3 regions of the Amycolatopsis sp. lyj-23 genome follow, and region 3 is predicted to be linked to each of the others. Evidence: riboswitches for the same ligand, from Rfam matches in the RefSeq annotation. Region 3 holds a riboswitch; each other region holds the start of a gene.

Region 1 (9,265 bases), on a different contig from region 3:
CGCCGACGCGAGCGTGTCACCGCCGCCGTGGGTGTTCTCCGTCTCGTAGCGACGGCCGGTCAGCTCGACGTAGGAGCTGCCGTCGGTCAGCAGGTCCACGCAGTCCGGTGTCCCCTGCATGTGGCCGCCCTTCACCAGGACCCACCGCGAGCCGAACTCGAGGAGGGCGTCGGCGGCGGCCCGCTGCGAGGCCGTGTCGACGACGGAAACGCCCGTCAGCAACCGGACTTCGTCGAGGTTCGGCGTGATCAGCGTCGCCCGCGGGAACAGTTCCGTGCGGATCGCCTCCAGGGCATCCTCGCGCAGCAGCGAGTGGCCCGTCATCGACGCCGCCACCGGGTCGACCACCAGCGGGAAGCCGGACTCGAGCTCGTCCAGGGTCTTCGCCACCGCGCGGATGATCTCGGCCGTGGCCAGCATGCCCGTCTTCGCCGCGTCGACACCCATGTCCGACGCCACCGCCTTGATCTGCGCGGTGACCACGTCGGCCGGGATCTCGGTGAAACCCTGCACGCCCAGGGAGTTCTGCACGGTGACCGCCGTCAACGCGACCAGTCCGTGGACGCCGTTGGCGAAGAAGGTGCGCAGGTCCGCCTGGATGCCCGCACCACCGCCGGAGTCGGACCCGGCGATGGTGAGGGCGGTCCTCGGTGTCACGGCTGCACCACCGGCAGGTAGACCTTGCCGCCCGCCTCGGTGAACTCCGCCGACTTCGAGGCCATGCCGGCCTCGATGGCTTCCACCGTGGACAGACCGTGCTCCTCGGCGTACTTGCGGACGTCCTGGGTGATCCGCATCGAGCAGAACTTCGGGCCGCACATCGAGCAGAAGTGCGCGGTCTTGGCCGGCTCGGCGGGCAGCGTCTCGTCGTGGAACGAGCGGGCGGTGTCCGGGTCCAGCGAGAGGTTGAACTGGTCGTTCCAGCGGAACTCGAACCGGGCCTTGGACAGCTCGTCGTCCCACTCCTGCGCGTACTTGTGTCCCTTGGCCAGGTCCGCGGCGTGCGCGGCGATCTTGTACGTGATCACGCCGGTCTTGACGTCGTCGCGGTTGGGCAGGCCGAGGTGCTCCTTCGGCGTGACGTAACACAGCATCGCCGTGCCGTACCAGCCGATCTGGGCCGCGCCGATGGCGGAGGTGATGTGGTCGTACGCCGGTGCGATGTCCGTCGCGAGTGGACCGAGGGTGTAGAACGGCGCTTCGCCGCAGAGCTTTTCCTCGAGCTCCACGTTCTCCTTGATCTTGTGCATCGGCACGTGGCCGGGGCCCTCGATCATGACCTGGACGTCGTGCGAACGCGCGATGTGCGTCAGCTCGCCGAGGGTTTCGAGCTCGGCGAACTGGGCGCGGTCGTTGGCGTCCGCGATGGACCCCGGGCGCAGGCCGTCGCCGAGGGAGAACGTGACGTCGTACTGCCGGAGGATCTCGCAGAGCTCCTCGAAGTGCGTGTACAAAAAGGACTCCTGGTGGTGCGCGAGGCACCACGCGGCCATGATCGAGCCGCCGCGGCTGACGATCCCGGTGACGCGCCGGGCGGTCAGCGGGATGTAGCGCAGGAGCACGCCGGCGTGCACGGTGACGTAGTCGACGCCCTGTTCGCACTGCTCGATGATGGTGTCGCGGTAGACCTCCCACGACAGCTTCTCCGGTTCGCCGTCGACCTTCTCCAGCGCCTGGTAGATCGGCACGGTGCCGACCGGGACCGGCGAGTTGCGGATGATCCACTCCCGCGTCTCGTGGATCCGCTTGCCGGTGGAGAGGTCCATGATCGTGTCGGCACCCCAGCGGGTGGCCCACACCATCTTGTCGACCTCTTCCTCGACCGACGACCAGACGGCCGAGTTGCCCATGTTGGCGTTGATCTTCACCAGGAAGTTCTTGCCGATGATCATCGGCTCGGACTCCGGGTGCTTGCGGTTGACCGGGATCACCGCACGCCCGCGGGCCACTTCGTCGCGGACGAACTCGGGCGAAACCCGTTCGCGCGCCGCGATGTACTCCATTTCGCGGGTGATGACGCCCTGTTTGGCCCAGCCGAGCTGCGTGTTGTGCTCGCGCCCGTCGGCCCAGCCGGCGCGCAGCCGGTGCAGTCCACTGTGGACGTCGATCGACACCTCCGGATCCGTGTACGGGCCCGAAGTGTCGTAGACGTCGAAGTGTTCACCGTTGGACAGATCGATCCGGCGGGCCGGAACCCGCAGCCCGGATTCGGTCTGGTGGTACACCTTGCGCGAGCCGGTGATCGGCCCGGTCGTCACGGAGACGGCAGCAGAATTCTCCAGCGTCGTCAACGACTTTCACTCCCTACGCCGGCATTACCCGGTCAGGTTCATGCGGTCGGTGACGCCTGCGAAATCGCAAGTCACCCTCTCAGCCCGCCATGGCGCGAGCTCCCGCGTTGGTGTTGTGCCACCGACCATGCCACGCCGGAGCGCGATACTCAAGTCACCCGACCAACTCTGCCGGTGTGGCGTAGACGTCGACCATGGCTCCGTTGCGCAGCACGGTGATCGGCAGTGCGGTGCCGATCACTTCGGCGAACAGCTGCCGCTGGATGCCCTGCGCGTCCGAGACGCGCGTGCGCCCGACGGTCAGCACGAGATCGCCGGCCCGCAACCCGGCCCGGTCGGCGGGACCGCCGGACACGACTTCGCGCACCCGCAGCCCGGCGTTCTGCCCGGTGCGCTCGGCGACGTCGTCCGGCAGCGGCGCGGGCACGCCGACGACACCGAGGTACGCGCGCCGCACCCGGCCCTCGACGAGGAGCGTGTCGATGATCCGCCGCGTCGTCGCGTTGATCGGCACGGCGAGCCCGAGGCCGACCCCGGCGACGGCGGTGTTGACGCCGACCACCCGGCCGGCGGAGTCGGCGAGGGCGCCGCCGGAGTTGCCGGGGTTGAGCGCGGCGTCGGTCTGGATGACGTCCTCGATCACCCGGGTGGTGCGCCCCTGCCGCACCGGCAGCGCCCGCCCGAGCGCGCTGACGACCCCCGCGGTGACGGTCCCGGAGAAGCCGAGCGGGTTCCCGACCGCGACGACGAGCTGCCCGACGACGAGCCGGTCGGCGTCCCCGAGTTCGGCGGCCGCCGGCGTCGCACCCCGGGCCCGCAGCACGGCGAGGTCGGACAGCGGATCGGCGCCGACGACGTCGAAGGGCACTTCGCTGCCGTCGGCGAAGGTGGCGACCCCGCGCCGGTGGTCGCTGACGACGTGGGCGTTGGTGAGCAGGTGCCCGTCGCCGGCGAAGACGACCGCCGAGCCGCTGCCGCGCGCGAGCTGCACCCCGGCGACGTGCGGGGTGACGGTCCGGGCGACCGTGCTGACCGCGCGCGAGTAGGCGTCCATCGCGTCGTCCATGCGCACCTCGATTACAACGTTGCAGGTACTACAAGTGTGCGCTCGTCGACGGGCGAAGTCCGTTCGCTGTCCGTGAACCGGTTCACCGGACCAGTGACGGTCGGTGGTTCACCGGATCGGCTCATGCGCCGGTGAAGGATCGGCGGCAGACTGCCAAGTCGCTTCTGTAACGGTGCAGAAAGCGATCTTCTGTGGGGTTGATATGCGAAAACTCATCTTCGGCGCCCTCGCCGGGCTGCTGGTCACCGGCCTGATCCCGGCGACCGCGGTGGCCCAGGGCGAGGCTCCCGGCGCGCCCGGGAGCCATCCCAGCTGGCTGCCCGCGAACAAGACCGGCTTCGGGACCGCGCACGACCGGTCCAGCAACGTCTGGTTCACCCTCCAGGGCGGGCAGCTGTCCGAGGTCTACTACCCGGACCTGTCGACGCCCAGCGTCCGCTCGCTGGACTTCGTGGTCACGGACGGCCGCAGCTTCGCCGTCGCGGACCACACCGCCGAGTCGCAGCAGGTCCGGCGGACCGACGACGACAGTCTCACCTATGAGCAGACCATCACCGACGACCAGCACCGCTGGCGCATCCGCAAGACCTACGTCACCGACCCGGCCGCCACGACCGTGCTGGTGGACGTCGACTTCCAGTCGCTCACCGGGCGGCCCTACCAGCTCTACGCGGTCGCCGACCCGGACCTGACCAACGACGGTTCCGACGACTCGGCCGCCCGCGCCGGTGACGCCGTCACCGCGCAGGACGCCGCGAACGCCGCCGCGCTCACCGCGAAGCCCGCGTTCACGAAGACGAGCGTCGGCTACGCGGGCGCGTCCGACGGCCACACGCAGCTCGCGAAGACGTTCAAGCTGACCTCCTACGACACCGCCGCCAAGGGCAACGTCGTGCTGACCGGGCAGACGACCGCCGACGGTCTCCGCAACCGGCATGTCACCCTGGCCCTCGGCATGGGCGCGAAGGCCGCCGACGCGCTGAAGAGCGCGCAGGCGTCGCAGCGCCGCGGGGTCCGCGACATCACGCGCGCCTACGACCGCGGCTGGCAGCAGTACCTGCGCGGGATCGGCAAGCCGCCGTCGTCGCTGAAGACCGACGCCGAGCGCGACCTCTACAAGGCGTCGATGCTGACGCTCGCCGCGAGCGAGGACAAGCACCACCCGGGCGCGTTCATCGCGTCGCCGAGCATGCCGTGGCGGTTCGGGAACAACGACCCGGAGTGGTCGCCGTCCGGCACCTACCACCTCGTCTGGCCGCGTGACCTCTACCAGATCGCGACCGGCCTGGCCGCCGGCGGCGACCAGGCGGCCGCGAACCGGGCCGTGTCCTACATGTTCGGCACGCAGCAGCAGGCCGACGGGCACATGCCGCAGAACAGCCGCGTCGACGGCGTCCCGTACTGGACGTCGATCCAGCTCGACGAGACCGCGTTCCCGATCGTGCTGGCCCAGCAGCTCGGCCGCACCGACCTGTGGCCCGGCGTCCGCAAGGCCGCCGACTTCATCCTCGGGTACCGGGGGCCGAACGGGCAGGCGTCGCCGTACACCCAGCAGGAGCGCTGGGAGGAGCAGGACGGCTGGTCCCCGTCGACCATCGCCTCGGTGATCGCCGGGCTCGTCTGCGCGGCGGACATCGCGTCGCACAACGGCGCGGCCGCCGACGCCGCCCGCTACCTCGCCGCGGCCGACAAGATGAAGGCCGACCTGCCCAAGCAGACGATCACCACGAACGGGCCGCTGTCGAAGGACCCGTACTTCGTCCGCCTCACCAAGGACGCGAACGCGAACGCCGGCACGACCTACAACCTCGGCAACTCGAGCGTGACGATGGACCAGCGCGCGGTCACCGACGCGGGCTTCCTCGACCTCGTCCGGCTCGGCGTCTACCGCGCCGACGACCCGGTGATCCGCAACAGCATCAGGGTCACCGACAAGGACATCGCCTTCACCACGCCGACCGGCCAGTTCTGGCACCGCTACACGAAGGACGGCTACGGCGAGCAGGCCGACGGTTCGCCGTGGGACTACACGTTCCCGGCGGAGAGCCGCACGACGTTCGGCCGGCTGTGGCCGCTGCTCGCCGGCGAGCGCGGCGAGTACGAGCTGACGCTCGGCGACAGTGCGTCGGCCGCGCGGCGGCTGCGTGACCTCGGCCGGGTGAGCAGCTCGGCGGAGACCATGCCGGAGCAGGTGTGGGACGAGAACCCGCCGTCGGGCCAGACCGGCTTCCCGGCCGGCACGCCGAACACGTCGGCGACCCCGCTGGCCTGGACGCACGCGCAGTACGTCCGGCTCGCCTGGGACGTCCAGGCGGGCTCGGTCCTGGAGACGCCGAAGGTGGTCCGCTGCCACTTCCTCGGCTGCTGAGTCTCAAACGCCCCAATGTGGCCTTCGGTGCGTCAGACGCACCGAAGGCCGCCTTGGGTGCGTGAGACGCAACCAAGGCCGCCTTGGGGCGCTTGGGTCGGGCGGTTCAGATGACGGCGCCGTCGTCCTCGGGGGTCTTCGGCGGCAGCCACGAGTTGCCCGGGACGCCCCACTTGTTGTGCTTCAACATCTTCTTCGCCGCGCGCGCGTGCCGCCCGACCAGGCGGTCCAGGTAGATGTACCCGTCCAGGTGATCGGTCTCGTGCTGCAGGCAGCGCGCGAAGTAACCGGTGCCCTCGACCTCGATCGGGTTGCCGTCGACGTCGAAGCCGGTCACCTTCGCCCACTTCGCGCGGCCGGTCGGGTACGACTCGCCGGGCGCGGAGAGGCAGCCCTCCCAGTCGTCGTCCGGGTCCGGCATGGTCTCCGGGATCTCCGACGTCTCGAGCTTCGGGTTGACGACGACGCCCTTGTGCCGCACGCCCTCGTCGTCCGGGCAGTCGTAGACGAACACGCGCAGGTCGAGGCCGATCTGGTTGGCCGCGAGGCCGACGCCCTCGGCGGCGTACATCGTCTCGAACATGTCGTCCACGAGCGTGCGCAGCTTCTCGTCGTACTCGGTGATCTCCCGAGTCGGCTGGTGCAGCACGGGCTCGCCGGCGATAACGATGGGGTGGATGGTCACGGCGAGCCAGTTTAGTCGGACCCCTCTGGTACACCTGCATCAGACCGTGACGCGCCGACGTCGATGCCCACGTCGGTGGTGGCTTCCGTGGTTCAATGGCGCCCGCGGAAGAGCTAGGTCTGATTCGCCATGACGCCCGATTGAGAGGGACTCGGATGGACGCCGCGGAGTCGATGGCTGAGCCGCAGCCGTCGCCGCCGAAGCCCGTGCCCGGCCTGACCGAACGCGAGGTCGAGATCCTCGCCTTCGAGCGCCAGTGGTGGCGGCACGCCGGGGCGAAGGAGAACGCCATCCGCGAACGCTTCGACCTGTCTGCAACGCGCTACTACCAGCTGCTCAACAAGCTGCTGGAGAAGCCGGAGGCGATCGAAGCCGACCCGATGCTGGTGAAGCGGCTGCGCAAGACCCGCGCCGCCCGCCAGCGCAAGCGAGGCGCCCGGCGACTGGGGATCGAGCTGAAATGAGTGTGTTTTCCGGAATGTCCCGGCCGATGAAGGCCGCCGGCGTCGCGTTGATCGGCGTGGCGATCATCGCCGCCGTGATCGGCGGGATCACCGCGCTCGGCGGAGGCGAAGGATCGAACGAAGCCGGGCCGAGCGGCACGTCGACGCAGCCGGGGACGTCCTCCGCGCCGTCTTCGGGCAGTTCTTCGACGGCGACGGCGTCGTCCTCGACGAGCGCTTCGTCGCCCGCGTCGCCGTCGCCGAGTTCGCCGGCGCCCGGCCAGCCGACGTCGGCCGGCCCCGGGCAGCCGGGTCAACCCGGTCAGCCGGGGCAGCAGGGGCAGCCTGGTCAACCCGGTCAGCCGGGCGGTGACCAGCAGGCGTCCAACAAGTGGGTGACCGTCCGGGTGCTCAACAACTCGACGATCAAGGGCCTGGCGGACCGCGCGGCCGAGGACTTCCGCGGCGCCGGCTGGAACGTCAACGAGGTCGGCAACTACTCCCAGGGCATCATCCCGACGACGACGGCGTACTACCGCCCGGGCACCGACGAGGAAGCCGCGGCCAAGCAACTGGCCCAGGAGTTCGACATCAAGGCCGAGCCGCGCTTCGAGGGCATCCAGAACGCGACCCCCGGCGTGATCATCATCGTGACGAAGGAATACCAGAGCGGTCACAAGGGCAGCTGAAGCTCCGGAGAAGGCGGCCGTCGTTGACGGCCGCCTTTCTCATTCTCCCGACTGGGTCTTCGCGTACGCCTCCAGCGCGGCCAGCTGGGCCGGGTCGAGGCTCGGCCGGACGGTCTTCCGGGCCGTCTCCAGGTGCGCCGCGGTGACTTCGCGGGCCTCCAGCGATTCGCGCATCGCCGTCAACGCGGCTTCGCGGATCAGCGCCGCGCAGTCGGCGGCCGAGTACCCGTCCAGAGTGGACGCGACCGCGGCGAGGTCGACGTCCTCGGCCAGCGGCGTGTTCTTCGAGCTGGCGGCGAGGATGGCCGCGCGGGCCTCGGCGTCCGGCGGCGGCACGTAGACGCGGCGCTCGAGCCGTCCCGGCCGCAGCAGCGCCGGGTCGACCAGCTCCGGCCGGTTCGTCGCGCCCAGGACGACGACCTCGCGCATCGGCTCGACGCCGTCGAGCTCGGTGAGCAGCGCCGCGACCACGCGGTCGGCGACGCCGGAGTCGGACGACTGCCCGCGGCGCGGGGCCAGCGCGTCGATCTCGTCCAGGAAGATCAGCGCGGGCGCGGCCTCGGCGGCCCGGCGGAACAGCTCGCGCACCGCGCGCTCGGACTCGCCGACCCACTTGTCCATCAGCTCGGCGCCCTTGACCGCGAAGACGTTCAGCGCGCCGGTGCCGGCCAGCGCCCGCACGAGGAACGTCTTGCCGCCGCCGGGCGGCCCGTACAGGAGGACCCCGCGCGGCGGTTCGACGCCGAGCCGGGCGAACGAGTCCGGGTACCGCAGCGGCCAGAGCACGGCTTCGGTGAGCGACTGCTTGACCTCGGTCATGTCGCCGACGTCGTCCAGGGTCAGCCCGCCGGTGGCCAGGTTGTCCGAAGTGGACATCGAGACCGGCCGGACGGTGGCCAGCGCGTCCAGCAGGTCCTGCTGCGAGATGCGCGGCTCGTCGGTGTCACGCTGGCGCAGCGCCGCCCGCAGGGCCGCGTCCCGGCGCAGCGCGATCAGGTCCGCGGCGACGAACCCCGGCGTCCGCTCGGCGAGCACGCCGCAGTCGATGCCCGCGTCGAGCGGGACGTCCCGGAGGAGGACGTTCAGCAGCTCACGGCGGGTTTTCGCGTCCGGGAGGGCCAGGCCGAGCTCGCGGTCGAGCAGGTCGGCGGCGCGCAGCCGCGGGTCGGCGGACTCCGCACGGGCCGTCGTCGCGACGACGGCGAAGCGCTCGCGTTTGAGGGCGGTCCTCAGTTCCTCCAGCACGACCGTGGCGACCGGCGGGGGAGTCGTCGCGGGCAGCAGCGCGTCGACGTCGGTGAGCAGGAGGACCGAGGGGCCGTCGGCCTCGCGGATGGCCTCGCGCAGGCGGTTGACGGCGACGTTCGGGTCCAGCACCGCGAGGTTCGGCGCGGCGAGCGGGATGGTCTTGATCCCGGCGTCGTGGGCCACCGACCGCACGAGCGTCGCCTTGCCGACGCCTTCGGGGCCGGACAGCAGGACGCCGAGGTGGGCCGGCGCGCCCAGCCGGGCCAGCAGCTCGGGCCGGTGGAAGGCGAGGTCGAACCACTCGGCGAGCTTGCGCGCGGCGGTCTCGGCGCCGATCAGGTCGGCCAGCGGGACGGCCGGCTCTTCCTGGACGGCCGTGACCTCGTCCTCGACGATTTCGGCGTCGATCCACTCCTCGGCCGCGGTCACCGCGGAGGTGCGCACCAGCGCGGTCGCCGCCCGGGGCGCGGCCTGC
Region 2 (9,265 bases), on a different contig from region 3:
GAGCCGGTGCCGGCCACGACGACCGTCCCGTCGGGCGCCGCGGTCGCCGACGCGTACGCCACTTCGGCGTCGGCGACCGTCCGGACGGCACACGTGAGACCGATTCGCGTCCACGCCGCGTCGAAGACCCCCGCCACGCCCGGGTCGCTCAGCTTGCTGACCCCGGCCATCCCGACGACGCACGCCCGCGCGGCGCCGGGGTCGCGGCCGCCGAGCGCCGCGGTGATCGCGTCGGCGATCCGGCCCGCGGCCAATTCGGGCGCGTGCGCGTTCGGGTTGGCGCCTTCGCCGCGCCCGGTGCCCAGCACCGCCCCGGTGGCGTCGACCAGTGCGGCCCTGGTCGAAGTGCCACCGGCATCGACGCCGATCGCGAAGCTCACCTCGTCTTGGTCACCTTCAGCAGGCCGCGCGGGCTGTCCGGGTCGCCGCCGCGGGCCAGCGACAGGCCGAGCGCGATCCGCTGGATCGGCAGGATCTCCAGGATCGGCGCCAGCTCCTCGACGGTCTGCGGCACGTCGATGCGCAGCGCCGCCGGGGTCTGCGCCGACGCCGAGCCGATCGCGACGACGTCCGCGCCGCGCTTGCCGACGGCGTCGATGACCTCGCGCATGGCGTCGGCGCCGTGCCCGGCGCTGGTCACCGCGAGGACGGCGGTCTGGTCGTCGACCGCCGCGACCGGGCCGTGGAGGAGGTCGGCGCCGCTGTACGCGCGGGCCGCGAGGTAGCTGGTCTCGGCGAGCTTGAGCGACGCCTCCAGCGCGGTCGCGTACGAGTAGCCACGGGCGGCGGTGAGGACCCGGTTCACGAACCGGTACCGGTCGACCGCGTGCTGCACGCCCTCGGCGGCGCCGTCCAGCGTCTGCTGGGCCAGCTCCCCGATCTTCTCGGCGTCGGCCGCCTTGCCGCCGCGCACCGCGTCGACGAGCAGGTACAGCGCCATCAGCGTCGCGGAGTACGTCTTGGTGGCCGCGACGGCCTTCTCGACACCGGCGCCGATGTCGACGCCGAGCTCGGACGCCGCCCGCAGCGGCGAGTCCGGCGTGTTGGTCACGGACACCGTCAGCGCGCCCTGCCGCCGGGCCGTTTCGGTGACCTCGATCAGGTCAGGCGAGCCGCCGCTCTGGCTCACCGTGACGAACAGCACGTCCCGCAGGTCCGGCCGCGCGCCGTACAGCGTGGCCGTGGACGGGGAAACCAGACCGGCCGGAAGGCCGAGCAGTACCTCGATCAGGTACTTCGCGTACAACGCTGCGTGGTCGCTCGATCCACGCGCCGCGAGCAAAGCGAACCGCGGCGGGCGGTGTGAGATCTTTTCCGCCACTTCGGCGATTTCCGCCTGACGCGCCACCAGTCCCGCCAAGACGTCCGGCTGCTGGGCGATCTCCGCGGCCATGTGCTCGCCGGGCCGTTGTTCGGTCATCATTTTCCTCTCCACCTCCGGCATTATGTACCGGACTCAGGCGGCGTCGGTCAGGTCTAGACCAATGTTATAGGGGCGGCGCGTTTGGGGAAAAGGGTACGTTTCTTACGGGGACGTGGCGTGCGATGAGGGAAGACATAGGGAGCCGGGCATGTTGGAGACCACCACCACGGGCGAGGCGGGCGCCGTCGCCGGGATGCGCGGGCAGCGCGAGCCCAAGTACTGGGCGCTGAAACAGCACCTCCTCGACCTGCTCGACGTGCTGCCGCCGGGGTCGCCGATCCCGACCGAACGCGCGCTCGCCGGGGAGTTCACGGTCTCCCGCACCACCGTGCGCCAGGCGCTGGCCGACCTGACCGCCGAGGGCCGCCTGCACCGGGTGCAGGGGAAGGGCACGTTCGCGGCCGAGCCGAAGCTCGCCCAGCGGCTGCAGCTGTCCTCCTACACCGAGGACATGCGCAAGCAGGGCCTGAAGCCGTCGTCGAAGCTCCTCGAAGTCGAGGAAATGCCGGTCGAGGGCGACCTCGCCAAGCTGCTGGCCATCCGGACCGGCGCGAAGATCCTCCGCCTTCGACGCCTTCGACTGGCGGACTCGCAGCCGATGGCGCTGGAAACGACGCACCTCCCGCTCGGCCGGTTCCGCGGGCTGCGCAAGCACGTCTCGGCCGGCGGTTCCTTGTACGCCGTTCTACGCGAGCACTACGGCGTCGAACTCGAACGCGCGGAAGAGACGATCGAGACGTCGCTCGCCGGGCCGCAGGAAGCGGAGATGCTCGGCGCGGACGTCGGCATGCCGGTGCTGATGCTGACCCGGCACTCGTTCGCCACGGACGGCAAGCCGGTCGAGTTCGCCCGCTCGGTCTACCGCGGCGACCGCTACAAGTTCGTGACGACGCTGCTGCCGTAAGCGCGCGGTTGACGACGGTCCCCGGTCACTGTGAAGTTGACCGGGTGACTGCCACCGAAGACACCGGGATCCGGTGGGGTACCGGCGCCGCCCGCGGCGTGCTCGCGACCACCATCCTCGGCTCCGGCATGGCGATGCTCGACGGCACCATCGTCAACGTCGCCCTGCCGCGCATCGGCGCCGAACTCAACGCCTCCGTCGCGGGACTCCAGTGGATCCTCGACGGCTACATGCTGGCGCTGGCCGCGCTCATCCTCGTCGCCGGCTCGCTCGGCGACCGGTACGGCCGGCGCCGCACGTACCTCGTCGGCGTCGTCTGGTTCGGCATCGCGTCCGGGCTGTGTGCCGCCGCGACCTCCACCGAGATGCTCGTCGCGACGCGGATCCTGCAGGGCATCGGCGGCGCCTTGCTGACGCCCGGGTCGCTCGCGATCCTCCAGTCGTCCTTCGCGCACGACGCCCGCGCCCGCGCGATCGGGGCGTGGTCCGGCCTCGGCGGCATCGCGGCCGCCGCCGGCCCGCTGCTCGGCGGGTTCCTCGTGCAGGTGTGGTCCTGGCGGCTCGCGTTCCTCATCAACGTGCCGATCGCGGTCGCCGTGGTGCTGATGGCGCGGAAGTTCGTCCCCGAATCCCGTGACCCCGGCGCCACCGGCCACCCGGACTTCGGCGCCGCCGCGCTCGGCGCGCTCGGTCTCGCGGGGGTGACCGGCGCGCTGGTGGAGGCGCCCGCCCGCGGCGTCGGCGACCCGATCGTGCTGGTCGCGGGCCTGCTGGGGATCGCCGGGCTGGCCGCGTTCGTCGCCGTCCAGCGCCGCTCGCGCGAGCCGCTCGTGCCGCCGTCGCTGTTCCGGGACCGGACGTTCACGCTCTCGAACGCCCTGACCTTCGTCGTCTACGCCGCGCTCGGCGGGGTGATGATGCTGCTGGTGATGCAGCTGCAGGTGTCGCTCGGCTACTCGCCGACCGCGGCCGGGCTGGCCGGGCTGCCGCTGACGGTGATCATGTTGCTGCTCTCCGGCCGTTCCGGCGCGCTCGCGCAGCGCATCGGCCCGCGCACGCAGCTGGTCGTCGGGCCGATCGTGGTCGGCGTCGGGATGCTGCTGATGCTGCGCATCGCGCCCGGCGCGTCCTACCTCGGCACGGTGCTGCCCGCGGTGGTGGTGTTCGGCCTCGGCCTGGCGACGGTGGTGGCCCCGGTGACGGCGACGGTGCTCGCCGCGGCCCCGGACCGCTACGCCGGCGTCGCGTCCGGGGTGAACAACGCGATCGCCCGATCGGGTGGCCTGCTGGCGGTGGCGGTGCTCCCGGCGGCGGCCGGCCTGACCGGCGAGGCGTACGCGGACCCGGTGGCACTGACGGCGGGCTGGCGGACGGCGCTGGTCATCTGCGCGGCCCTGGCGATCGCGGGCGGGCTGATCGCGCTGGGCATCCACAACGGCGTCCTGGCGCCGCCGTCCTCGCCGTCGCCGGACTCGGCGCCCGAGCCGAACGACGAGTGCCCCCACCTGGGCGAGTGCTACCACTGCGGCGTGGAGGGCCCGCCGACGCACATCCGCGGCGGCTCCTCCGTCGCCGGCTCCTAGCCCCAAGCGCCCCAAGGCGGCCTTGGGTGCTCCATCCATGCCCCCGCCGCCACCCTCAACGGAGGCGCTTCGCGCCGCAGTGCTGATTCAACGCACCGAAGGCCACATTGGGGCGCTGGGGCCGGGTCAGCCTGCCAGGATTTCGGCGAACATCGCCGGGTCGGCGTTGCCGCCCGAGACGAGTGCGACCGTCTTCCCGGACGGCAGCTCGTCGGCGTGGGACAGGTACGCCGCCGTCGTCACCGCGCCGCTCGGCTCGGCCACCAGCCGGGCCTTGGCCGCGAGGACGCGGACCGCCTCGCGGATCTCCTCCTCGGAGACCGTCACCATCTGGTCGACGACCTCCCGCAGGTGGGCGAAGGTCAGCTCCGACGGCTGCGAGCGCAGGCCGTCGGCGATCGTGCGGGCGCGGTCGGCCTGCGGCCACCGGACCAGCTCGCCCCGCTGGAGGCTGTCGGCGGCGTCCGCGGCCAGCGCGGGCTCGACGCCGATCACCCGCGCCCGCGGGCAGCGGGCCCGGATCGCGGTACCGACGCCGGCCGCCAGGCCGCCGCCGCTGATCGGGACCAGCACGACGTCGACGTCCGGCAGATCCTCGGCGATCTCCAGGCCGGCGGTGCCCTGTCCGGCGATGATGGCCGCGTCGTCGAACGGCGGGACGAGGGTCAGCCCGCGTTCGGCGGCCAGTTCACGCGCTTTGCCCTCGTGCTCGCCGATCGGCACCTCGATGACTTCGGCGCCGTAAGAGAGGGTGGCCTCGACCTTGATCCGCGGCGTGACGTCCGGCACGACGATCACCGCGGGCACGCCGTACCGCTGCGCGGCGTACGCGACTGCCTGCGCGTGGTTGCCGCTGGAGTACGCGATGACGCCGCGGGCGCGCGCCGCGTCGTCGAGACCGGCGATGGCGTTGAACGCGCCGCGGACCTTGAACGCCCCGACCGGTTGCAGGTTTTCGGGTTTGAGCCACAGGGTCCCGCGGGGATCCCACGTCTGGAGCAGCAGGGGCGTGCGCACGGCGACATCGGCGACGCGCTTCGCGGCGGCCTCGATGTCAGAGATCGTCACCAGTTCCATGTGCCGAGTATGTCAAGAAAGCGTTCGACATGGAGTGTCTATTATGGACAGACGGAGTGGTCCTCCTCACGCCGTGGCAACGAGGGGAGTGCCTCACGCGCCTTAGACGTTGGACAGGGGAGAAACACGGCCTACCTAGATCGGGATCATGAGCAAGGAGAAAGCAGCGGCAGCGGAGGAAAAGGAACAGAAGTCGGGCCTGCGGATCGCGCAGGTCATGGCGGCGGCGCTGGCGGCGGTGACCGCGGCGCTGCTCGGCTCGACGCTGGGCGTGGCGGGCACGGTGATCGGTGCCGGCGTCGCGAGCGTGGTGTCGACGGTCGGCAGTGAGCTCTACCTCCGCTCACTGGAACGCACGCGGGAGGCGGCGCTGCGGGCGCGCCAGCTGGCGACGTCGGGGATCCGGCGCCGCGGGCACGCGGAGGAGGCGCCGGCCGAGGTACCCATCACCGACCAGCCCACGGTCCGGCTGGCGAAGCCCGAGACGGCACCGCTGTCCGCACGGCTGCGGAAGCTGCGGTGGCCGTTGATCATCGGCACCAGCGTGGTGGCGTTCGCGGTGGCGATCCTCTCGATGATCGGCGTGGACGCGGCCTCGGGCGGCAAGGTCGCGGGCGGCACGGGTGCCAGCGTCGGCAAGTTGTTCGGCGGCAGCTCCGGCCAGGAGGACAAGACGCCGGCGACGACCCCGCCGACCTCGACGAACGACACCCAGGTGTCCCCGACGGAGACGACCACGGCCCCGACGGGCACCTCGACCGCCCCGACGTCGTCCGAGACGCCGACGACCACCCCGAGCACGACGAGCGAGCAGCCGTCGACCTCGGCCCCGGCCACCACGGCGACCCCGCCGACCAGCAAGGGTGCCGCGCCGACGCCGACGCCCTGACTCAGGGCAGGCGCGCCCGCAGTTCGCGCGCCGCGGCCTCGGGGTCCTCGGCCTCGGTGATCGCCCGGACCACGACGATCCGGGAGGCGCCCGCCTCCAGCACCGAAGGCAGCCGGTCGCCGTCGATGCCGCCGATCGCGAACCACGGGCGGTCCGGCGCCCACGCCGCCGTCGCGTGGACCAGGTCGAGCCCCGGGGCCGGGCGGCCCGGCTTCGTCGGCGTCGGCCAGCAGGGACCGGTGCAGAAGTAGTCGACGCCGGGTTCCGCGGCCGCGGCGAGGGCCTGGTCGAGCGAGTGCGTCGAGCGGCCGATCACCACGTCGTCGCCCAGGATGCGGCGGGCCAGCGGCACCGGGATGTCGTCCTGGCCCAGGTGCAGCACGTCCGCGCCGACCGCCAAAGCCACGTCCGCGCGGTCGTTCACCGACAGCAGCGCGCCGTGGCGGGCGCACGCCTCCGCCAGGACCTCCAGCGCCGCGATCTCGCCGGCCGCCTCCAGGGTGCCGGTCTTGTCGCGCAGCTGGATGATGTCGACGCCGCCGGCGAGGGCCGCGTCGGCGAAGGCAGCCAGGTCGCCGCGGCCGGTACGGGCGTCCGTGCAGAGGTACAGGCGCGCGGAGTCGAGGCGGGCGCGGATCTTGTCACCGGAGAGGGCGGGCATAGCGGCGACGGTACCGCGCCGGTTAAGGTGGACGTGTCCGCACGGGAGCCCGAGGCACGGGCTGAGAGGGAGCTGCCGCTCCGACCGTGGAACCTGATCCGGGTCATGCCGGCGCAGGGAGCGTGATCCCATGACGAACCTGGCAGTGGTGGGCGGCGGCGTGATCGGCCTGTCCGTCGCGTGGCGCGCCGCCGCGCGTGGCCACCAAGTGACCCTGCACGACCCCGAACCCGCCCGCGGTGGCGCGTCCTGGCTGGCCGGCGGCATGCTCGCCCCCGTCACCGAGGCGTGGCCCGGCGAGGAGGACGTCCTCCGCCTCGGCGAAGAGTCGCTGAGACGCTGGCCGGACTTCGCCCATGACCTGCGGAAAGAGGGCTTGGACCCCGGCCTGGCCGGCCACGGGACTCTCGTCGTCGCCTTCGACAGCGCCGACGCCGGCTACCTGGACATCCTGGCGACCCACCTGCACGACCTCGGCCGCGCGGCCGAGCGGCTCACCGGCCGGGCGGCCAAGCGGCTCGAACCCGGCATCGGGTCCGTCCGAAGTGGACTCCACGTGCCCGGTGACCTGGCCGTGGACAACCGGAAACTCCTGCACGCCCTGTACGACGCCTGCGTCAACCGCCAAGTGCGGTTCCAGCGAGAGCGCGTCGAAGAGCTTCCGGACGCCGAGGCCGTCGTGCTCGCGGCGGGCGCCTGGACCGGACAGCTCCACCCGCTGCTCGCCGGCGCCGTCCGGCCGCTCAAGGGCGAAATCCTCCGGCTGAAGCCCCGCCGCGGCTGCCTGCCGCCGCCGCGGCACACCGTCCGGGCCGTCGTCGAGGGCCGCCCGATCTACCTCGTCCCGCGCGGGGACACCGAGCTGGTCCTCGGCGCCACCCAGTACGAGGCCGGGTTCGACCAGGCCGTCACCGCCCGCGGCGTGCGCGAGCTGCTCGAAGGCGCCGAACGCGTCTTCCCCGCGATCACCGAGTACGAGCTCACCGAGACCGCCGCCGGCCTGCGTGCCGGCAGCCGGGACGCGCTGCCGTACCTCGGGGTCCTGGACAGCGGCGTTTTTGCCGCAACCGGGCACCACCGCAACGGCCTGCTGATGGCCCCGGTGACCGCGGACGCCGTGGTCGCCTGGCTCGAAGGGGACGCGCCGCCGGAAGGCACCGCGGCCGCGTCCCCCGCCCGCCTGCACCAGAAGGAGCACGTGTGATGGAGATCAAGCTCAACGGCGAGTGGACGGCGTTCCCGGACGGCGCCACCGTCGCCGACGTCCTCGACACCACCGGCGGGCCACGGCCCGGCATCGCCGTCGCGGTCGACGGCGTCGTCGTCCGCCGCGCCGACTGGGCGACCACCGCCGTGCCCAAGGGTGCGGTCCTCGACGTGCTCACCGCGGTCCAGGGAGGCTGAAGTGGACGAAGCACCGCTGGTCATCGGCACGACCAAGCTGACGTCCCGGCTGATCATCGGCACCGGCGGCGCGGCGAACCTCGCCGTGCTGGAACGCGCGCTGGTGGCGTCCGGCACCGAGCTGACCACCGTCGCCATGCGCCGCGCCGACGCCGAAGGCGGCTCCGGCGTCCTCGAGCTGCTCAAGCGGCTCGGGATCGAGCTGCTGCCGAACACCGCGGGCTGCCGGACGGCCGCCGAGGCCGTGCTCACCGCTCAGCTCGCGCGCGAGGCCCTGGAAACCGACCTGGTCAAGCTCGAGGTGCACGCCGACGACCGGACGCTGCTGCCCGAGCCGTTCGAGACGCTCGACGCCGCCGAACGGCTGGCCGCCGACGGGTTCACCGTGTTCGCCTACACGAACGACGACCCGGTGCTCGCGCTGCGCCTGGAGGAGGCCGGCTGCGCCGCGGTGATGCCGCTTGGGGCGCCCATCGGCACCGGCCTCGGCATCCGGAATCCGCACAACATCGAGCTCATCGTCTCGCGGGCGGGCGTCCCGGTGATCCTGGACGCCGGAATCGGCACGGCGTCGGACGCGACGCTGGCGATGGAGCTCGGCTGCGACGCCGTCCTGCTGTCGACCGCGGTCACCCGGGCGGCCGATCCGGAGCGGATGGCCGCGGCGATGCGGGCGGGTGTGGTGGCCGGACGCCTCGCGCGTGAGGCCGGGCGGGTGCCGCAGCGCTTTTGGGCGCAGGCGTCGAGCCCGCCCCGGTGAACTCAAGCGCCTTCACACGAGTGTGCACCGGGAGCCCGTAAGGTGGACGGCACTTTCCGGCGCACCCGCGGCCGGGCAGGGCAGAAGGAGCCAGCCGTGACCACATCGGTTCAGGACACCTCGGGCAGGTTGTACCTCGCCGTCGGCAGGCTGTCCCGGTCCCTGCGCCAGGCCGGCGTGCCCGGGCCGGGCCACGGCGCCATTTCGGCGCTGGCGACGCTGGTGCACGCGGGCCAGCTGCGGCTCGGTGACCTCGCGGCCAAGGAGGGCGTGGCCGCCGCGACGATGTCGCGGATCATCGCGTCGCTGGTCGAGGCCGGGTACGTCAGCCGGGAATCCGATCCGGTCGACCGCCGCGCGTGGCTGGCGAAGGCGACCGAGGAGGGTGAGCGGCTCGTCTCCGGCGTCCGGTCGACGCGGGTCCAGGAGCTCAACCGCCGTCTCGACCGGCTCTCACCCGAGCACCGCGAAGCGCTGACGGCGGCGATCCCGGCGCTCGAGGCCCTGATCGCGGACGACTAGGCCGCCCGCTGCCGCAGTTCGGCGCTCAGCGTTCCTCGGGAG
Region 3 (9,265 bases):
TCACCGCCGAGCTGGCGCAAGCCCGCGCGACCGTGGCCGCGCTGGCCGAGCAGGCCGCCGGCAAGGCGAAGCTGAGCCAGCAGGTCGTCCTCCTGGAGCGCGATCTGGAAGCGCGCACCGAGCGACTGCGCCGGGCCGAACAGGCGGCGACCGAAGCCACCACCGACGTCCGCGCCCTGGAGGAGCGGCTGGCGGAGCGCGAGCGGCGGCTGGTCGCGGGCCGGGGCGAGTTCGCCGACGTCGGTGCGCGGCGGCTGCACCTCCTCGGCTTGGCCGAAGCCCTGGAGGCGGTCGCCGAGGCCCGTATGGCGGTCGTCGGTGCCCGGGAACGGGTGGCCGAGCAGAAAACTCTCGTCGAGGCGGCGGTGCAGGCGAAGGGGTTCACGTCGCTGAAGAAGGCGCGGGCCGCGATGCTGCCGGACGAGCAGATCGAGAAGCTCGAGCAGGGCATCGCCGAGGCCGAAGCGGCCGCCGCGGGCGCGCGGGCGCTGCTGGCCGAGCCAGACCTGTTCGGGATCTCGCCGGACGACGTCGCGGACGTCGGCCGCGCAGCCGACGCGGCCCAGCTGGCCCGGGCGCGCGCGGATTCCGCCTACGCAGCGCTGCGGGTGGCCACCGCGCAGCACGAGGAGCTGACCCGGCTGGCCGGACTGCTGCGCAAGGCGCTGGCCGGGCTAGCGCCGGCCGAAGCGGAGTACGCCGAGCTGCGAGCGCTCTCGGAGGTCGTCAACGGGCGCGGCCAGAACAGCCGCAAGATGTCGCTGCGGTCGTACGTGCTGGCGGCGCGGCTCGAGGAAGTAGCCGTCGCCGCCACGCACCGGCTGCGCACGATGAGCCAGGGCCGGTACTCGTTCGTGCACTCGGACGCGGCCGGGGCGCGCGGCACCCGCGGCGGGCTCGGCATCGACGTGCTCGACGACTACTCGGGCACCATCCGCCCGGCGAAGACCCTGTCCGGTGGCGAGTCCTTCCTCGCGTCGCTGGCTCTCGCGCTGGGGCTGGCCGACGTCGTCGCGGGAGAGACCGGTGGCGCGCTCCTGGACACGCTGTTCGTCGACGAGGGCTTCGGCACGCTGGACGCCGAAACGCTCGACGTCGTGATGAACATCCTCGACGAGCTCCGCGCCGGTGGCCGCGTGGTCGGGCTCGTGTCGCACGTCGAGGAGCTGCGGCAGCGCATCCCGACGCGGCTGCGGGTCCGCAAGTCCCGCACGGGCTCGACCCTGGAGGTGCGTGCCGGCTGACGATTCGGAGAAGATGACGGCATGACCGACCAGCCGCCGAACGGCCTGCCCCGCTACCGCCTGCTGACCGGCCCGGACGACGCCGCGTTCTGCCACCGGGTCAGCGAGGCACTGGACCTCGGCTACCGCCTGCACGGCTCACCGGCGGCGACGTTCGACGGCGACCAGGTCATCGTCGCCCAGGCCGTGCTCTGGCCGGGAGAACCGGGCTAGCAGGTACATCCCGGCGTAGGAGCACCACGGCGTCCACGCGCGTGCGCGCTCCGGCAGCGAGTCCGGCGCGATGCCCAGCGCCTCGGCGCCGCGGCGGACCACGGGGTCCTCGGCGAGCAGGACGTCCGGCGCGCCGAGGACGCGCATGACGACGTAGTCGGCCGTCGACGGGTCGACGCCCGGGGTCGCGAGCAGCTCGGCCCGCAGCTCCGCCGCGTCCCGGCCGACGTGCAGGTCGAGCCGGCCCTCCGCCAGCGCGGCGATCCCCGCGTGCCCCGGCACGGCCTCGGCGACCTGGGCCGCGGTCGGGAACAGCCGCGACACGCCCCACTCACCCGGCACCTCGTCGCCGGGTGGCAACAAGCCGCCGGCCAGGGCGCGCAGCAGCAGCTCCTCGCCGTCGATCGCACCCGGCACCCGGATCCCCGGCACCGCCGCGACCACCGGCGCCAGCGCCGGGTCCGCGCCGAGGACGCGGGTGACCGCCGCGGGGTCGGCGTCGAGGTCGAGCAGCCGCCGCACCCGGCTGACCGCGCTGCCGAGGTCGCGCAGGTCGGTGAGCATCAGCTCGCACCGCACGTGGTCCGATGACGGCGTCAACCGCACGACACCCGTGCCGTGGGCGAGCCGCAGAGTGCGCGCGTAGGCCTCCGAAGTGACTTCCTCGACGCCCGCCACGGCGTGGTCCGCGAAAAAGCGAAGCAACCCCGAAGCGTCGAACGGCGGCCGGAACGGCAGCCGCAGGCTGAGCCGGGTTCCGGTCACGTCGGCCTGGCGCCCACGTCGTGAAGCGGCGAACGCGCGAAGCTGCGAAGGCGTTGTCGCGAACACTTCGCGGATCGTCTCGTTGAACTGCCGCACGCTCGAGAAGCCCGCCGCGAAGGCGACGTCCGTCAGCGGCAGCTCGGACACCTCGATGAGCAGCCGCGCCGAGTGCGCCCGGTGCGCACGGGCCAGCGCGAGCGGGCCCGCGCCCAGCTCGGCGGTGAGCACCCGGCCGAGCTGGCGTTCCGAATACCCGAGCCGCCGGGCGAGGCCGGGGACGCCTTCGCGTTCCACGGTCCCGTCGGAGATCAGCCGCATCGCCCGCGCGGCCAGGTCGGCGCGCACGTTCCAGTCCGGCGAGCCGGGCACGGCGTCCGGGAGGCAGCGGCGGCAGGCGCGGAAGCCGTTGGCCTGCGCGGCCGCCGACGTCGGGAAGAAGCGGACGTTCTGCACCTTCGGCGTCGACGCCGGGCACGACGGCCGGCAGTAGATGCCGGTGGTGCGGACCGCCATGATGAACTGGCCGTCGAAGCGCGGGTCGCGGGCGGTGACCACGCGGTAGCAGCGTTCGGCGTCGCGCCAGAGCGCGAGCGTGTCGGTGACCATGGATCCGAGCATGTCAGCAGCTCAGCGACCCTGCTGGCGGAAATCCGCCACGGCGTTGGGTGCGTGGGGCCCGGCCGGGTGAGCCACGTAGACTGCGGGGTCGTGAGCCTCACCCTCGGTATCGTCGGCCTGCCCAACGTCGGCAAGTCCACCCTGTTCAACGCGCTGACCCGCAACGACGTGCTCGCCGCGAACTACCCGTTCGCGACGATCGAGCCGAACGTCGGTGTCGTGCCGCTGCCGGACCCCCGGCTGGACAAGCTGGCCGAGCTGTACAAGTCGGAGAAGACGGTCCCCGCCGTGGTGTCCTTTGTGGACATCGCGGGCATCGTGAAGGGCGCGTCCGAGGGCGCCGGGCTGGGCAACAAGTTCCTGGCGAACATCCGTGAGGCCAATGCGATCTGCCAGGTCATCCGCGTGTTCGACGACCCGGACGTGGTGCACGTCGACGGCCGGATCGACCCGTCGAGCGACATCGAGACGATCAACACCGAGCTGATCCTCGCCGACCTGCAGACCCTCGACAAGGCGCTGCCGCGGCTGGAGAAGGAAGCGCGGACGAAGAAGGAGAACAAGCCCGCGCTGGACAACGCCCAGAAGGCGAAGGAAATCCTCGACGCCGGGCGCACGCTTTTCCAGGCGCAGAAGGAAGTCGACTTCGAGGCGCTGCGCGAACTGAGCCTGCTGACGACGAAGCCGTTCCTGTACGTCTTCAACGCCGACGAGTCGGTGCTCACCGACGAAGCCCGCCGCGCGGAGCTGACGAAGCTGGTCGCGCCGGCGGACGCGGTGTTCCTCGACGCGAAGGTCGAGGCGGAGCTGCTGGAACTGGACGACGAGGAGTCGGTGCGCGAGCTGCTCGAGTCGGTCGGCCAGCCGGAGCCGGGCCTGTATTCGCTGGCCCGCGCGGGCTTCCACACGCTCGGCCTGCAGACGTACCTGACGGCGGGCCCGAAGGAGTCCCGCGCCTGGACGATCCCCCAGGGCGCCACGGCCCCCCAGGCGGCGGGCGTGATCCACACGGACTTCGAGCGCGGCTTCATCAAGGCGGAAATCGTCTCGTACGACGACCTGATGGAGGCGGGCTCCATGGCGGCCGCCCGTGCGGCGGGCAAGGTCCGCATGGAGGGCAAGGACTACGTCATGGCCGACGGCGACGTGGTCGAGTTCCGCTTCAACGTCTGATCCGGCTCAACTACTGACTGTTGTTTTCATTGGACGCAGGATATGCTGCGTCCAATGAAAGCTTCGCCGAGCTTGCTGCCGCTGCTGCGTTCGCGCATGCAGGGTGAGCTGCTCGCGCTGGTCCTGCTGCACCCGGAGCGCGAGTACTCCATCACCGAGCTCGCCGACGCCTGTGGCGTCACGCCGACGGCCGCGCTGCGCGAGGTCGAACGGCTGGTCGGCGGCGGCATCCTGGAAGACCGGCGGGTGGGCCGCAGCCGGCTCGTCAAAGCCCGGACGGACACGCCGCTCTACCGGCCGCTGAGCGAAGTCCTCGCGGTCACCTTCGGGCCGCTGCCGCTGCTCGTCGAGGCCCTGTCCGGCCTGCCCGGCGTGCTGGAGGCCTACATCTACGGGTCGTGGGCCGCGCGCTACCGCGGCGAACCGGGGCCGCCACCCGGTGACGTCGACGTCCTCGTCGTCGGCTCGCCCGATCCGGACGAGCTCTTCGACCTGGCCGAGGGCGTCTCACGACGGCTGGGCCGGGAGGTCAACGTCCACCGCATCACGTCCTCGGCGTGGGCGGCGGACAGCACGGATCCGTTCCTGACCAGCGTGCGTGCGCGTCCGCTGGTCCCGTTGCCACTCGATCGGGAGACCTGATGACCCGGTGGAACCAGGGCCGCGCCACGATCGACGCGCTCATCGCGCGCGGCTCCCTCGAGCACGTCCCGGCTTCGCGGGAGGCCGCGGAGGCGGAACTCGCCCGGGCCCGCACGCACGTCGTTTCGGCGCGGCAGCTGCTGGCTTCGGACCCGGAAGGCGCCTACACGCTGGCGTACGACGGCGCCCGCCGTGCGCTGGCCGCCGTGCTGCAGAACCAGGGCCTGCGCGCGACGAGCCGGGGTGGCCACATCGCCGTCTACGAAGCGGTGCTCGCGCAGCTCGACCCGCCGCTGGGGCCGCTCCTGCGGCCCTTCAACCGGATGCGGGCCCGGCGCAACGAGGTCGCCTACCGGTCTTCCGAGGCACCGCCGGTGACCGCCGAAGACGTGACGGCCGACGTGGCGAAGGTCGAAGACCTCATCGGCCTCGCGGAAAAGACCATCCCGAACATGTCCCGGTACTGATGGCGACGGCGAAGTCCCGCCCGCTCACACCGGACGAGCGCACGACACTGGACACGGTGCTCGCCGGCGACTTCCCGGGAGCCGCCGAACTGCGGGCGCAGGCCGCGACGGCCCGCGTGACCGGGCGGTGCGGCTGCGGGTGCCCGAGCATCAACCTGGAAGTCGACCGGAGCCTGCCGACCGCGGTGGTCGCCGACGCCCCGGTCGCGGTCGAAGCCGACGCGCCCGGCGGCGGGCTCATCGTCTTCGCCGAGGAGGGGCGCCTGTCCTGCCTGGAGTACTGGACGACGGCCGACGAGCCGCCGGCCGCGTTCCCGCCGCCCGGGCGAATCGCCCGGTAGTCGGCGGGCTACCTAGCCGAGCAGGCCCAGCAGGGCGATCGCGAGCAGCACCACCGCCGGGGCGAGTGCGTTGATCCAGGCGCGCTGGGCGGCGGTCAGAGTGCTGTTCATGGCGCTGTTCCCCACGGCCGGACCGATGCTTCCGCTCCGATCAGCGCGCTGATCATGGTCCGCGTTAACAGCTGTGATCGAACTCTCAGCCGTCCAGGTGACGGCGGTTGCGGGCGGTGAACCAGAGCACTCCGCCCGCCGCCGCCACCATCGTTGCGAACGCCGTCGTCCCGACTACGATTGCCTGAGTCATCTCGTCTCCTTCCCGAAGGTTCCGGTGACTGAGAGACGTCGAAGTCGAGGAAAAGTGCACTCAGCGTTACCGAGATCACACGGCGGCGAGCACCGAGTCGATCTGGGACGCCAGGTCGAAGTCCTTCGCCGTCAGGCCGCCCGCCGAATGCGTCGAGAGCCGGAACGTCAGGGTGCGCCAGCGGATGTCGATGTCCGGGTGGTGGTCGGCGGCTTCGGCGAGCACCGCCACCCGGTCCACCACCTCGATCGCCTGCGGAAAGCTCGCCAGTTCCACTTCGCGGGCGATCACCGCGCCGGACCGCGTCCAGCCCGGGCCCAGCCGTCCGTCGGCCTCGGCGTCGCTCAAGATTTCCGTCATGTCTCCATGGTCGTCCGTCCTCGGCTACGCTGCACGGTTGCCACGGGAGTCCGGCCGGTGCCGGGCTGAGAGGCGGGTAACCGCGACCGTTCGCACCTGAGACGGATCATGCCGGCGAAGGGAGGGCTTCCCCTTCCTCGCCCGGCGAAGTGCAGGAGGGTAGATGAAACGCAGGGCTGTTCGCGCCGCGACGGCCGTCGCCGCCGTCAGCGCCGTCGCCGCGGCGTGCTCGCTGTCGAACGGTGACGGTGGCACGCAGCAGACGCCCACCGTCACCCTCGTGACGCACGATTCCTTCACCGCCCCGCAGGAGGTGCTCGACGCCTTCCAGAAGCAGTCGGGCATCAAGGTCTCCGTGCTCAAGCAGGGCGACGCCGGATCGCTGACCAACAAGCTCGTGCTGACCAAGGCCAACCCGATTGGCGACGTCGCGTACGGCGTCGACTCGACCTTCGCCTCCCGCGCGCTCGGTGAAGGCGTCTTCGACCCGTACACCAGCCCGGAGGCCGACCGCGGGCCCCAGCGCTACGCCGTCGACCCCGAACACCGGCTCTCCGCGGTCGACGTCGGCGACGTCTGCGTCAACGTCGACACGAACTACTTCACCGCCAAGGGGATCCCGGCGCCGTCGACCTACGACGACCTGGCCGACCCGAAGTACAAGGACCTGCTGGTCGCCGAGGACCCGGCGACGGCATCACCCGGGCTGGCCTTCCTCCTCGGCACCATCGCCAAGTACGGCGACACCGGCTGGAAGGACTACTGGACGAAGCTGAAGGCCAACGGCGTCAAGGTGGTCAGCGGCTGGGAAGAGGCCTACACCAAGCAGTTCTCCGGCTCGTCCGGCAAGGGGCCGCGGCCGATCGTCGTCTCGTACGCGTCGTCGCCGGCCGCCGAAGTCGGCGACGACGGCAAGCCGCGCACCAAGGCGCTGCTCGACACCTGCTACCGGCAGGTCGAGTACGCCGGCGTGCTGGCGAACGGCAAGCAGGCCGAGAACGCGCGCAAGGTCGTCGACTTCCTGCTCTCCCAGCAGTTCCAGGCGACGGTCGCGGCCAACATGTACGTCTACCCGGCGCGCCAGGGCGTCGACCTGCCGCCGGGCTGGGCGCAGGTCGCGCCGCTGCCGCAGAAGCCGGAGACGCTGCCCGCGGACCAGGTGCAGGCCGGACGCGAGAAGTGGATCGGCGAATGGCGCACGCTCGTGCAGTGACATCCGAGGCGCCGCCTCGGGCCGGGGGCTCCGCCACCCGGAGCCCCCGGAAGCTCGGGCGATGACGTCCGAAGCCGTCCGGCGCACCACCGCCCCGCCGCGGACCGCCCGCGGGCTCGGCCTGGCGCTGCTCGGGCTGGCGCCGATCGGGTTCCTGGTGGTCTTCTTCGCCTGGCCGGTCCTGGCGATCGCCGGCCGCGGGTTCGCCGCCGGCGGCCTCGACGTCGTCCTCGGCGACGCGCGGACCTGGCAGCTGGCCGGGTTCACCGTCGGGAGCGCGGCCGCGTCGACGGCGGTCGCGGTGCTGGCCGGCCTGCCGGTGGCGTTCCTGCTGGCGCGGGTGCGCCTGCCCGGCGTCGGCCTGGCCCGGACGCTGGTGCTGGTGCCGTTCGTGCTGCCGACCGTGGTGGTCGGGCTCGCGTTCCGGGCGCTGTGGCCGGACGGCGGTGTGCTGCCGATCGTGCTGGCCAACGCCTTCTTCAACGTCGCCGTCGTCGCGCGGACCGTCGCCGGGCTGTGGGCGCGGCTCGACCCGCGGACGGCCGACGCCGCCCGCGCGCTCGGCGCCTCGCCGTGGCGGGCCTTCCGGTCGGTGACGCTGCCCGCGCTGGCCCCGGCGATCGCGTCGGCGGCCGCCGTGGTGTTCCTCTTCTGCGCCACCAGCTTCGGGGTCGTCCTGATCCTCGGCGGTGCCCGCTACCGGACCCTGGAAACCGAAATCTACCTGCGGACGGTCGATCTCCTGGACCTCTCCGGAGCGGCGGCGCTGTCGCTGGTCCAGTTCGCCGCCGTCGTCGCCGCGCTGGTGCTCGGCGGGCTCGCCCGGCGGCGCAAGGAAGGCGCCCGGATCGGCTCCGGCCGGGCCCGGCGGCCGAGGGGTGGCGAGTGGTGGGTCGTCGGCGTCGCGGGCTTCGTGCTGGCGTTGCTGGTGACGCCGATCGTCGCGCTCCTCGCCGAGTCGGTGTCCACCGAGGACGGCTGGAGCCTCGCCGGGTACCGGGCGCTGACGGGCACCGGCGAGAAGGGCGCGCTGCAGGTGTCCGGCTGGGACGCCGCGCTGAACTCGCTGAAGGTGGCCGTCGACGCGACGCTGCTCGCGATGGTCGTCGGCGTGCTCGCGTCCGTCGTGCTGGTGGCGCTGCGCCGGTCGCCCGCGCGAGCCGCGCGGGGTCTCGGCGAGACGATGGACGCCGTCCTGATGCTGCCGCTCGGGGTGTCGGCGGTGACCGTCGGGTTCGGCTACCTGGTGACGCTCGACGCGCTGCCCGGCGACCTCCGGACGTCGCCCTACCTCGTCCCGCTGGCCCAGGCGCTGGTCATCATCCCGCTGGTCGTGCGGATGGTCCTGCCGGTGCTGCGCTCGGTCGACGTCCGGCTGCGGCAGGCCGCGTCGACGCTCGGCGCGAGCCCGCTGCGGGTGTGGCGGGAGATCGACCTGCCGCTGACCCTGCGGCCGCTGGTCGCCGCGGCGGGCTTCGGGTTCGTCGTGGCCCTCGGCGAGTTCGGCGCGACGAGCTTCCTCGCCCGGCCGGCGGCGCCGACGCTGCCGGTCGCGATCGCGTCGCTGATGGCGCGCCCGGGGGAGCTGAACAACCAGATGGCGTACGCCGCGTGCGCGTTGCTGATGCTCGTGACGGTGCTGGCGGTCGCCCTGATCGACCGGCTCGGCCGCGGCGGGGTGGGGGAGTTCTGATGGCGCTGTCGGTGCGGGAGCTGACTGTCCACTACGGAACCTTCGCGGCCGTCCGCGACGCCCGGCTGGACATCGCCGACGGCGAGGTGCTGGCCCTGCTCGGCCCGTCCGGTTCGGGCAAGTCGACGCTGCTGCGCGCGATCACCGGCCTCGAGCCGTCGGCCCGCGGCTCGGTGAGCTGGGACGGCGAGGACCTCGGCGCGGTCCCGGTCCACCGGCGCGGCTTCGGCCT

What was found. A riboswitch is a leader RNA that binds a small molecule or an ion and turns the genes downstream of it on or off. The one in region 3 is predicted to bind thiamine pyrophosphate.
Region 1: linked by a shared signal. The riboswitch ahead of thiC (phosphomethylpyrimidine synthase ThiC) and the one ahead of ACLJPY_RS09580 (thiamine ABC transporter substrate binding subunit) in region 3 are both predicted to bind thiamine pyrophosphate.
Region 2: linked by a shared signal. The riboswitch ahead of thiO (glycine oxidase ThiO) and the one ahead of ACLJPY_RS09580 (thiamine ABC transporter substrate binding subunit) in region 3 are both predicted to bind thiamine pyrophosphate.

The regions. Positions count from the first base shown of each region.
Region 1 covers NZ_JAJPWN010000012.1:781-10,045, reverse strand. The annotation lists gene thiD (bifunctional hydroxymethylpyrimidine kinase/phosphomethylpyrimidine kinase) at 1-657, opposite strand, end outside; gene thiC (phosphomethylpyrimidine synthase ThiC) at 654-2,291, opposite strand; TPP riboswitch at 2,285-2,407, opposite strand; gene ACLJPY_RS28695 (S1C family serine protease) at 2,446-3,357, opposite strand; gene ACLJPY_RS28690 (glycoside hydrolase family 15 protein) at 3,560-5,725, shown strand; gene ACLJPY_RS28685 (peptide deformylase) at 5,832-6,410, opposite strand; gene ACLJPY_RS28680 (DUF3263 domain-containing protein) at 6,566-6,874, shown strand; gene ACLJPY_RS28675 (LytR C-terminal domain-containing protein) at 6,871-7,542, shown strand; gene ACLJPY_RS28670 (AAA family ATPase) at 7,582-9,265, opposite strand, start outside.
Region 2 covers NZ_JAJPWN010000012.1:13,761-23,025, reverse strand. The annotation lists gene ACLJPY_RS28785 (N-acetylglucosamine kinase) at 1-380, opposite strand, end outside; gene ACLJPY_RS28780 (SIS domain-containing protein) at 377-1,423, opposite strand; gene ACLJPY_RS28775 (GntR family transcriptional regulator) at 1,572-2,327, shown strand; gene ACLJPY_RS28770 (MFS transporter) at 2,372-3,910, shown strand; gene ACLJPY_RS28765 (threonine/serine dehydratase) at 4,037-4,987, opposite strand; gene ACLJPY_RS28760 (hypothetical protein) at 5,136-5,876, shown strand; gene thiE (thiamine phosphate synthase) at 5,878-6,537, opposite strand; TPP riboswitch at 6,569-6,674, shown strand; gene thiO (glycine oxidase ThiO) at 6,668-7,741, shown strand; gene thiS (sulfur carrier protein ThiS) at 7,741-7,941, shown strand; gene ACLJPY_RS28740 (thiazole synthase) at 7,943-8,701, shown strand; gene ACLJPY_RS28735 (MarR family winged helix-turn-helix transcriptional regulator) at 8,798-9,223, shown strand; gene thiD (bifunctional hydroxymethylpyrimidine kinase/phosphomethylpyrimidine kinase) at 9,249-9,265, opposite strand, start outside.
Region 3 covers NZ_JAJPWN010000004.1:39,638-48,902, forward strand. The annotation lists gene ACLJPY_RS09540 (AAA family ATPase) at 1-1,244, shown strand, start outside; gene ACLJPY_RS09545 (DUF1737 domain-containing protein) at 1,266-1,457, shown strand; gene ACLJPY_RS09550 (DNA-3-methyladenine glycosylase 2 family protein) at 1,383-2,840, opposite strand; gene ychF (redox-regulated ATPase YchF) at 2,931-4,013, shown strand; gene ACLJPY_RS09560 (ArsR family transcriptional regulator) at 4,068-4,655, shown strand; gene ACLJPY_RS09565 (hypothetical protein) at 4,655-5,122, shown strand; gene ACLJPY_RS09570 (hypothetical protein) at 5,122-5,463, shown strand; gene ACLJPY_RS09575 (4a-hydroxytetrahydrobiopterin dehydratase) at 5,843-6,127, opposite strand; TPP riboswitch at 6,160-6,268, shown strand; gene ACLJPY_RS09580 (thiamine ABC transporter substrate binding subunit) at 6,291-7,340, shown strand; gene ACLJPY_RS09585 (ABC transporter permease) at 7,477-9,033, shown strand; gene ACLJPY_RS09590 (ABC transporter ATP-binding protein) at 9,033-9,265, shown strand, end outside.